One region of the Peijinzhouia sedimentorum genome, then DNA from elsewhere that is predicted to be linked to it. Evidence: riboswitches for the same ligand, from Rfam matches in the RefSeq annotation. Region 1 holds a riboswitch; the other holds the start of a gene.
The links. A riboswitch is a leader RNA that binds a small molecule or an ion and turns the genes downstream of it on or off. The one in region 1 is predicted to bind thiamine pyrophosphate.
Positions count from the first base shown of each region.

Region 2: linked by a shared signal. The riboswitch ahead of thiM (hydroxyethylthiazole kinase) and the one ahead of ACOXY8_RS12040 (TonB-dependent receptor) in region 1 are both predicted to bind thiamine pyrophosphate.

Region 1 is NZ_JBMPIY010000008.1:82,979-88,357, forward strand. It holds gene ACOXY8_RS12040 (TonB-dependent receptor) at 1-1,519, opposite strand, end outside; TPP riboswitch at 1,575-1,672, opposite strand; gene ACOXY8_RS12045 (AAA family ATPase) at 1,695-2,204, opposite strand; gene pnuC (nicotinamide riboside transporter PnuC) at 2,201-2,818, opposite strand; gene ACOXY8_RS12055 (tetratricopeptide repeat protein) at 3,170-4,489, shown strand; gene guaB (IMP dehydrogenase) at 4,820-5,379, shown strand, end outside.
Region 2 is NZ_JBMPIY010000015.1:4,474-9,852, forward strand. It holds gene ACOXY8_RS15765 (hypothetical protein) at 365-1,483, shown strand; gene ACOXY8_RS15770 (hypothetical protein) at 1,486-2,706, shown strand; TPP riboswitch at 3,135-3,227, shown strand; gene thiM (hydroxyethylthiazole kinase) at 3,305-4,105, shown strand; gene thiE (thiamine phosphate synthase) at 4,102-4,737, shown strand; gene thiD (bifunctional hydroxymethylpyrimidine kinase/phosphomethylpyrimidine kinase) at 4,734-5,379, shown strand, end outside.

The DNA.
Region 1 (5,379 bases):
CTTTGGTAAATAAGTTAAAATCTGTTTTGAGGCCGTTGTTATCGTAATATCGATCGCCGGGAGTGATAGAATTTCCAAGGAATCTTCCCCAAATTACTTCTCCAAAATGATCACCATCATATCTATTCCATGCACCACCAACAGTAACTTCTAGCTTATCATCTGGACGATAAGTTCCGCTGAAAGTGGTTCCGTAGAAATGATTGTCGAGCCATCTGCGTCTAACCAAATCGCTACGGCTTATGGTTTCCTCACCGATTGTGATATTGGGTAAATTATAATTAGACAGTCGGTCATTAAATCTGAATTGCTCGAAATAGCCTCGCCCACGAGTGTAGTGTAGAGCTGCATTGAAAGTAAATTGTGGATTTGCTTCCAAAGCATATATTAGCTGATAATGATCTTGTTGATAGTTATCTACTTGATTATTGTACTCATAGAAATTGTAAGTTCGGCTATCACTATTTAGCAAGTTTTCTTGCTGCTGTTCATTTAAGCCATTTCGCTCAATATAAGCCAACATCTCTTCACGATCTCCTCTAAGCCTCGATTCGGGAGTTCCCTCCCAAGCTTGGTATGTTTCTTCAGCTCCAGAAAATACATTTAGCTTCAAAAGGCTTTTTTTGCCATGTAGGCCAGCAGATAGATAAAATGACTTTAAGTCTGATCTAGCTCTATCAAGAAAGCCATCTGATGAAATTTTTGACAAACGTGCATCGAAAGTAAATTTTTCGTCGATCAATCCAGTGCCAACTCTTACCGTATTTTTCCAGCTATTAAATGAACCAAAAGAATTGTCAATCTGGGCATAAGCATCCTGATTGATTGGATCGGTTTGGATATTGATAGAAGCACCAAATGCAGCAGCTCCGTTGGTAGAAGTGCCTACGCCGCGCTGTATTTGTATATTCTCCACCGACGATGCAAAGTCGGGCATATTTACCCAAAATACACCATGAGATTCAGAATCGTTAATTGGGATTCCATTCACCGTAACATTCACTCTTGTGGCGTCGCTGCCGCGTATTCTGAGACCTGTATATCCAATTCCAGCACCCGCATCAGAATGTGTCACAATTGAAGGAGTTTGGTCAAGAAGCATAGGGATATCTTGTCCCAAATTCTGCTTTTGAATTTCCTTTCTGTTGACTGTGGTGAATGTTGCAGGCGTTTTTTGTGAAGCTCTAGTTGCAAAAACAATTACTTCTTGACCAAGTAATTCACTCTGTTCTAATTCGAAGATTGCATTTCCACTTGTACTATTTTGTACAGTTTGGGTCAGTGTTTTGTAACCTACGTAGGAGATTTTAAGGGTGAATTCGCTTTCTGGAGCATTGGAAATAATGAAATTACCTTCTAAATCAGAAACTGCTCCAAAACGAGTTCCTTCAATAGTGATGTTGGCATTAGGTAATGCCATTTTAGTTTCCTTGTCTATGACCCTACCTTCAAATGAGGTTTGGGCAAAGGAAACAATAGAGCCAAGGCAAATTGCCAGGCAGATGACGTACTTAAACATGTTAGAAATTTTTAGGTGAAACATTGCGAAGCATCCAAGGGGCAGACGCTTCCTTTAGTTGTTTTACCATACCTCCCTTCGACCGCATTACCGGCATCAGGTTCAATGGGTATAATCTCAGCCCGTATATTTGGGGCACCCCTTTATTCTGTCGCAAATGTACGCCTAATTGTTTTTAGTGCAAATTTCCAATCACTTTTAAAGCACTTTCGAGTCTTTCGTTTTCTTTTCCTTTTATGATTGTATAAGGGAGTCTTCTTTTCTTACACTCCTCATGATATATATTGAAAAAGTAGTTTCTAAGCTCGGGATGTTCTCTTTGAGGATCTTCCACCCAGGGCAAGTCAATATACATCAAGAAATAATGATCGTAGGTTCTAGTTCTCAATTCTCTTTCGATCCAACCTTCCACTTGTTTGAAACGGTGTAAGCTCCAAATTTTGATTACTGTAAGGTCTGTATCACAAATCAAAAGAGGAGGCTTAGTTTCCGCTAATTTATCTTCGCTTTCAATTTGCCCTTTGGCTATTTCAGATAAGTCGCTGTATTTATATTCTCTATTTAGGTTTTTAAGATATTCACGAGCAAATTCAGGGACTAACGGAAATGAGAGTTCATTTGATAGCTGATTTGCAAGAGTACTTTTGCCCGTTGATTCAGGGCCAATGATGGCAATTTTTTTCATAAATTCTTCTGGATACTTAATTCTCGACGCCATCTGGTAAAACCCATAATGGCAAGGATTAAAAAAATTAAAAATTGAAAGGAGGTTAACATAAGCCCTTTGTAAAAATATAACGGAATTGAAAGCAGATTAGTGAAAATCCACGCAATCCAATTTTCTATTTTCTTCTTTGCCATCAAAAGCATTGCCACAAAAGCCATAGAAGTAGTGAGTGCATCCCAATAGGGAACGTCACTGTCTGTAAAATTGATTAATGAATATGCAATAAGAATAAATGAACCGATGAGTGTTGCAATGCTTATTATCCACTCCTTTGTGCTGTTAGTCGTGATTGGTAAAAAGTTATTATTCGAATCCTTTCTCGACCATAGGTACCAACCGTAAATACTCATGATGAAATAATATGCATTAATACCTACATCAGCATATAATTTGGCGCCAAAACAAATGTATACGTAAATCAGTACGCTAATAATTCCCGTTGGGAATACAAGAATGTTTTCAAGTCTTGAATACCAAACACTTAGTAATCCAAAGAATACTGCCGTAGCTTCGAGTAAGGTCAAATGCTGGATACCTTCACGCAAACCTTCCCAGATTCCAATTCCTTCCATCCCGCAAAAATAGCGTAATGTTTAGTCGTAATTACAAACAGAAGATTATTTCGAAAAAGATTTTAAAAATGTGCCATTCAAATCAAGATTTCACTTTTTAATATAAAGGCTAGAAAAAACAAATTCTAATTACTTAAATTGTACCTCCTTTAAATGGAATGGCTTGAAGCAATTTTTATTTCGAATGGGATCGCTTTAATGTGATGATTTAGTAAATGAATTTTGCGAGAGTTTTATTCTGTTTTTCTGTTCAAAATCAAAACAATATTAAGAGTTTAAGAGATTATTAGTTAAATTTGGAGCTTGTTTTGCTCTATCACAATTATTAACTGGCATAACGGAGAAATGAAAATGAAAAAAGTATTAGCAATTGTAGCGTTTTTTGTTGTGGGGATTTTTTCTACTCCACTTTTTGCGCAAGGTGGTTTCAACTGGCCTCCAGATGAAACATTAGCGCAATCAGCGAAGGAAAAATATGTGTTGCATACCGACTCTAGGAAGATGGGTGATTACACTACGGCTCACTCTACTTTAGTGTGGTTGTTGAAAAATACGCCTGAACTTAGTGAATCACTATATATATCAGGCTATAAAGTATTCGAAGAAATGGCTGATGTAGAGGAAAGCGAAAAAAGGAAGTATGAGCTCCAAGATTCAGCTCTCTTATTATATGATTTGAGGGCTAAGTACTATGGTAATGAAGCCAGTATTCTGAATAGAAAACTTCTTCAAGAATATAAGTACTATGCAAATAGGTCAAATAAACTACAAGAATTAGTTAATGACTATACTAGATTATTTGAAATTGCTCCAATATCAGAAATCAATGATTACCATATGTTAACTTACATGGATGCAGTTCGTCGTAATCAGAAAAATAATGGAGGGTCGTTAACAGATCCTGAAATTATGGCCATTTATGACAAAGTAATGGTTGTATACGAGGAGAAAATGTCCACAGCTAAGAATAAGCCACAACTGGAAGAAATGAAGGGTCAGATTGATGGTATTCTTGCCGATATGGTAACTATTGACTGTAATTTCATTGACACTCAATTGGGTGACAAACTGAGAGCAAATCCAACTGATTTGGAAATGGCTAAGAAGATATTCAGTTATTCAATAACTGCATCTTGTACCGAGACTGATATCTTTACGCAAGCAGCTAAAGTTTATTATGAAAGTGAACCTCAATTAGCTGTTGCTAGAGTTTTAGCAAATAGAGCTATAAAAGAAGAAAACTATGATGAAGGTTTGAAATATCTGAATGATGCAATTGAGATGTCAGAAGATAATGCAGAGCAAGGTGAATTGACTATGAGAATAGCTGATATCGCATCATTTAGAAATGAAAAAGGTAAAGCGAGAGAGCTTTATTTAAAAGCAGCTCAAATTGACCCTTCGTTGAAAGAAGCTTATTCAAAAATTGGTGATTTGATTCTTGGAAGCTATGATCAGTGTAAGAAAGAGCAAAGTAGAGTAGATGACAGAGCCATATTTATTGCCGCTTATGAATATTATGTAAGAGGTGGAAATGGTCAAAGAGCAGCTCAAATGAAAGAACAATTCCCTACTGCAGAGATGATCTTTACAGAAGGTAGAGCAGTTGGTGAAGAAGTGAGAGTAGGATGTTGGATTGGAATGACAGTGAAAATTCAAAAAGCTGATTGATCCTCAGTAATATAGTATAAACAAAAAAGCCGCAATCTGCGGCTTTTTTGTTTTAAAGAAAAACGAAACGATTGACGAGTTAATTCTTAATGTCGTGTGGGTTATTACTAATTTTCTTATTTGGAAAAATCCAGATAGATAAAATTGCTAGTATAAAAAGCGCAATAATTAAAAAGAGCATTGCCATGATTCAGAAATTTTTGTTCTGGGCAAAAGTAATAAAAACTTACAAATTATTGGCTTAAAAAATTATTTACATTCATGCCGTACTATTAGGAACTTATGTCTAATTTTGTCCGGCAAATAAGGAATCCATTAGAATTATTTGCTATGCCCTTCGAAAACTCAAAAATTGCCTACGAAGCACTCACCTATGAAGATGTGCTTTTGGCTCCAGGTTACTCAGAAATCCTTCCAAGAGAAACTGACACTTCCACCCGCCTTACGAGGAATATTACTCTAAACATTCCACTTATTTCATCTGCAATGGATACAGTTACTGAAACTGATCTGGCTATTGCGATGGCTTTGGAAGGTGGAATGGGCTTTATTCACAAAAATATGCCTAAAGAAATGCAGGCAGAGCAAGTTAGAAAGGTGAAGCGTTCACAGAGTGGTTTAATTATCGACCCAATTACTCTCCCATTTGATGCGACAATAGGGGATGCGAATCGCATAATGAAAGAATTTAAAATTGGTGGTATTCCTGTGATTGACGACAACAATACACTTATCGGGATTATCACAAATCGTGATTTACGCTTTCAAAAAAATATGAATCGCCCTATTAAAGAGGTGATGACTACTGAAAACTTGATTACAGCTAGCGTAGGAATTTCCTTACTTCAAGCTGAGGATATACTGCAAGAGTACAAAATTGAGAAATTGCC
Region 2 (5,379 bases), on a different contig from region 1:
TCCGTTAGAGCTATGGGATCCGCATTTGTCTTTGGGGGTTCAATAGTCGGGCTACAAATCCGATTTATCAGTAGTACGACATCATAAATATTGAACAGTTGGAAACTTCCTCCCAATAGACTTTACTCATGTTGTATTAGTATTTAAAAAGAATTCAGAAATACTTTATATTTTATCTTCTAGAATAATTTGGTATTTTAAATAGAGTAGATGGAACCGACTAACTAAGAAAATCAGTATCTTTAGGAGATTAAGCTTAGGTAGAAAGAGAGCGTCTCCGAATGGCTGTTTGGCGGTAGACAGTCCTGCCGCCTCTAAGCAGAATCACGTTATACATAATTGACTCTCGTAAATTATAAATTGGATGAGGAAAATAAAGAGCTGGTTAATTATTACATTTTTTACAACGATTGCTCATATTGGCTATTCCCAAAATAGTGGTGCCTACATAGTCACTGACAGTTCATTGACTTCAGGAATAAAATTAATAGGGGGAACTTCGATAGATAATCACCAATTTATTCGATTGAAAAATGAGAATGAAGAAATTAAATATTATCCTGAGCAACTTTTAGAGTATGGACTTAGAAATGGCACTGTCTATAAATCCAAGAGTATCTCAGTTTCAGGACAGAAAAAACAAGTCTTTTTGGAGAGACTTGAATATGGGAAAATCAACCTCTACTATTACACCGAAGAAGGTCTCAATACTTACTTTCTTGAACGAGACAGTACCGTTTTTATCGAAATTAAGAAAGATGATGATTTCCGAAAAACGATAGCTGAACAAACGAGTGATTTTGATTGGAAAGCCAGCCAGTCTCAGTTTGTAGAATACAATCGGATGTCGCTTTCCAAATTTGTTTCCCTTTACAACAATAACCTCAATAACCCCTTTCCTTTTCCTCGATTTGGAATACTTGCAGGCTTTAATAGTACTTCTTTAACTATTCCCTCAAATATACCTACAGAACTACTTGAGGGTATTTCTTTTACACCAAGTTCTACGATAACACTTGGAGTGTTTGCAGATTTACCAATTGACTTGAGTGATTTCTCTGTTAATCTAGGCGTAAATTTTCTGAAATCTGGCTTTTCAGCTAATTCCAGAAGTACTCAATCCGATGTTGATGTAGTTATCAATTATACTTCATTAAGTTTCCCATTTTTACTACGTTATACGCTTCCAAGATTAGGTTGGAGACCTTTTATCAATGCAGGTGGTCTTTATTCTTATCATTTTAGAAATGAAGGGATTATCTATGAGTCCTTAACGGATCAAAATGTTGTTACAATTAGTGACATGCAAAGAGAAACGCTCATAGCAGACAGCATGTTAGGCTATTCATTTGGCCTTGGTTTACAGCGTAATTTAGACTATAGAAAAATTGCGGCTTTAGAATTCAGGTTTAATCAACTGTACGGAAACGAAAACACACTAACGATGAGTCATTTTGAAATTTTGACCAGCTTTTCCTTTTAATCATGAAAACTCAACTAAGCACCCTTTCTATATTTTTTGTTTGTGCTATTCTTTTGCTGAATTGTAATGATGCCGATATTATGCCAAAAGAATATCCTTACATTATGATGACAGATGTGGAGCCATCTGAAACAGGAGTAATCTTTCGAGCAGAAGTACTAAATGCAGGTTCTTATAATGTTCAATCATTCGGATTTGTTTGGAGTTCTACAAATCCAGCCATTGAAAACTCAGACACAATCCATGTATCAGCACCATTTACCGAAGGATATTTTGAAAAGGAGGTTAACTATGGTTTAGCTAAAGGGTTAAATTATTCAGTAAGGCCATTTGTGGTTTATAATTCCATAACAGTTTACGGAAGCGCTCTTAGTTTTGAAAGTTTAGGAAGTCTGCGAAACTCATGGGAAAAATTAAATCCTCAAAACGCTGACTTAGATGGTTGGTCTAAGTCATTCGGTAGTTCAATGAATGATAAAGGATTTATTTTGTTTCAGAGTTCAGATTTTTTTTCTTACGATCCCGTAGAAAATAGTTTTTCAAGGGTACGGAATTTTCCAATTTCAGGTAACACTCGCTCAAAATTTATCTCAGTTACTATTGGGAGTTCTCAATATTTTTTTAATAATATTGACCTTAATTTATATAAGTACGAAAACGACATTTGGACGAATCTAAGTAATATTCCCGTTCGGGATAATCAATTTCATCGATATTTTCAAGGACTCTCAAATGGGAATTCAATTATGATTCTAAGCTCTTCCGAATCACACGAGTATAATTTGACTACTAATACTTGGATTGCTCGATCACCTATCCCCACATCAACAGGCTTTTCAGTAGGAGGAACTGCTATGGGTAGTAAAGCCTACGTTCTAACCAGTGACAAAAGTATCTGGGAATATGATAGTGATGCACATACTTGGCGTTTATTAACAGAATACCCTGGAATTATTAAAGATAAAATTATTTCCTTTTCATTAAATAATAAAATATATTTTGGAATCTCATCTGATGATTCTAAAAGGGAAGGCAATTGGTTAGATAAGGAACTTTGGTCCTATGACTTGACACAAGATAAATGGGAGGCCGAGGATCCTTTTCCTTCAAATCTAGACCCCAATGACATTCATTATTTTTTTGTCAATAACAAGCTATACATAGGACATGAATTTGAATTCCACAACTATGATCTTTGGGTATTTGATCCTTCAAAAAATTAAAATGCATGGTGTATACAAACGCTAAAAAGAAGGATAAAAGATGAAACTGGAAAGGAATACAAAGAACATGACTATTGAGACAATTTTAAAAGTCTTCAATGCTTTTAAAAACCTACATTAATTCAGTATTCAACTGGATAAGTATGACTTTAATATCGCTTAAAAGAAGATATTACTGGTAGTCGAGTAGGCAATGACGAATTTCACCTCTAAACCTACTCACTGAGACTTACTTGAACTTCTCAACACACTCGTTTCCTATTTTAAAATTGGCTTATCAACCCTTCGCAATTGAGAATAGCCAGATGCAAAAGCCTTTTATTTACGAAAATCGTAGCCAAAAGAGCTTCGAAAGCATACTGAAATCTAGTTACAGAACTAACTTTCTAAAATCAAAAAACCAAGTATCATAATATTTTGTAGCTTTGCATACGCTTTAGGGGTATTCTGAAAAGAATTGAGAGAGTCCCTTTGAACCTGATACGGCTTACACCGACGTAGGGAAAAGCAAAAAAGACTTCTTATCTAAAAGTTGTTTCTTTCTTTGTTTTCGGTTTTTTCCTAAAGCTATTTTTTATCTCAAAATAAATAGCGCAAAATGGAAAAAACACTTTGGAAACACATTCAATCAGTAAAAAACCAATCCCCATTAATCCACAACATTACCAACTATGTGGTAATGAACAATACAGCCAATGCATTGCTCGCAGTAGGCGCTTCACCTGTAATGGCTCATGCTAAAGCCGAAGTGAACGATATGGCAGGCATTGCAGATGCTATATTGATCAACATTGGCACACTAGACGAATATTGGTCAGAAGCTATGTTGATGGCAGCGGAAACTGCCCATACGCTAAATAAACCTTGGGTACTTGACCCCGTAGGTGCAGGTGCGACACCTTATAGAAATGAAATCCTTCAAAAACTATTGCTGTACAGCCCTACAGTGATAAGAGGGAATGCATCTGAGATATTAGCTCTTGCAAAATTCAATACATCATCAACCAAAGGAGTAGACAGCACCGCTTCAAGTAATGATGCCATTCAAGCAGCTCATGCGTTGGTAAATCAATATGGTTCTGTTGTGTGTATTTCAGGTGAAACGGATGTCATTTTAGATAACAAGAAGCGAACAATATCAATAAAGAATGGTCATCCGATGATGACCAAGGTGACAGGATTAGGTTGCACCGCATCGGCACTGATAGCTGCCTTTGTCGCTATAATTGAAGACAAAACAGAAGCGACCACCGCTGCAATGGCCTTACTTGGCATAGTGGGAGAACTTTCTGAAAGGCAATCTTCAGGACCGGGCAGTCTGCAAATGCATATCATAGACAAACTTTACGCTATAACTGAAACTGAATTTAGCGAACATCTTAATATTTCAGAGGGATGAAAAAGCAATCGTCATTCCCATATAAACTCTATCTGGTCATTTCTCAAGCAGACTGTAAAGGCCAAAATTTTCTTACTATAGCCGAACAAGCAATTTTAGGAGGAGTGGATGTCATCCAACTAAGGGAAAAGAATGACCTAACGGAAACGTATATTCGTAAGGCATTCCAACTCAAAGAAATAACTACTAAATACCAGATTCCCCTCATCATCAATGACAATATAGAAGTAGCAAAGAAAGTAGATGCGATAGGTATACATGTTGGCACCAAGGATATTACTCCCACTGAAATAAGAAATCAGTGGAGCGAAACTAAATGCATAGGCTATTCTATAGAATACCTTGAACAGCTTGGAAATGATCAAGTAGTCCTCTCTGATTACCTAGGTATCAGTCCTGTTTTCAAAACACCTACTAAAACCGATACCATTACCGAATGGGGACTGGATGGTATACGAACGATGAGAAATCTTACCGATAAACCTTTGGTTGCCATAGGTAATATCCGCCTAAACAATTTGAAATCGGTAATAAAGGCAGGTGCAGACTGTATTGCTGTAGTTTCGGCTATCTGTAGTGCAACTAACCCTCAAAAAGCAGCCTACGAATTAAAAAACGAAATCCTAAAATGAAGAAATATAAATACCCGTCTGTACTTACAATCGCAGGGTTCGACGGTAGCGGTGGCGCCGGTATCCAAGCAGATATCAAGACGATTTCAGCCTTGGGATGTTACGCCACATCTGTATTAACAGCCTTACCAATACAAAACACCCAAGGGGTAAAAAATATATTTTCCATTCCCATAACAGCCGTAGCCGAACAGCTTGAAACCGTCATGGAAGATATTGTTCCGGACGCCATAAAGATAGGTATGGTACACACATCAGAGCTGGTTGATGTCATCGTACAAACATTGCAAGAATATAAGCACATCCCTATCGTATTTGACCCAGTAATGGTTGCTACAAGCGGACATCGACTTATTGAAGAAGAGACAATAGGGACTATCATTAAAAAGCTATTGCCTATTGCCGATATCATCACTCCCAATATGGACGAAGCAGCTATCCTTGCAAAAACTAACGTAGAGACTTTAAAAGATATGCCCTTGGCCGGAGAGCACATAAAGAAATTAGGCTGTAGAAATATATTATTAAAGGGAGGACATCAGCAAACAGAGGTAATCACTTCCCTGCTTATAGATGAATCCAATACCTATCATTCTTTTGAATTTCATAAAATTCAAACCAATAACACCCATGGTTCAGGCT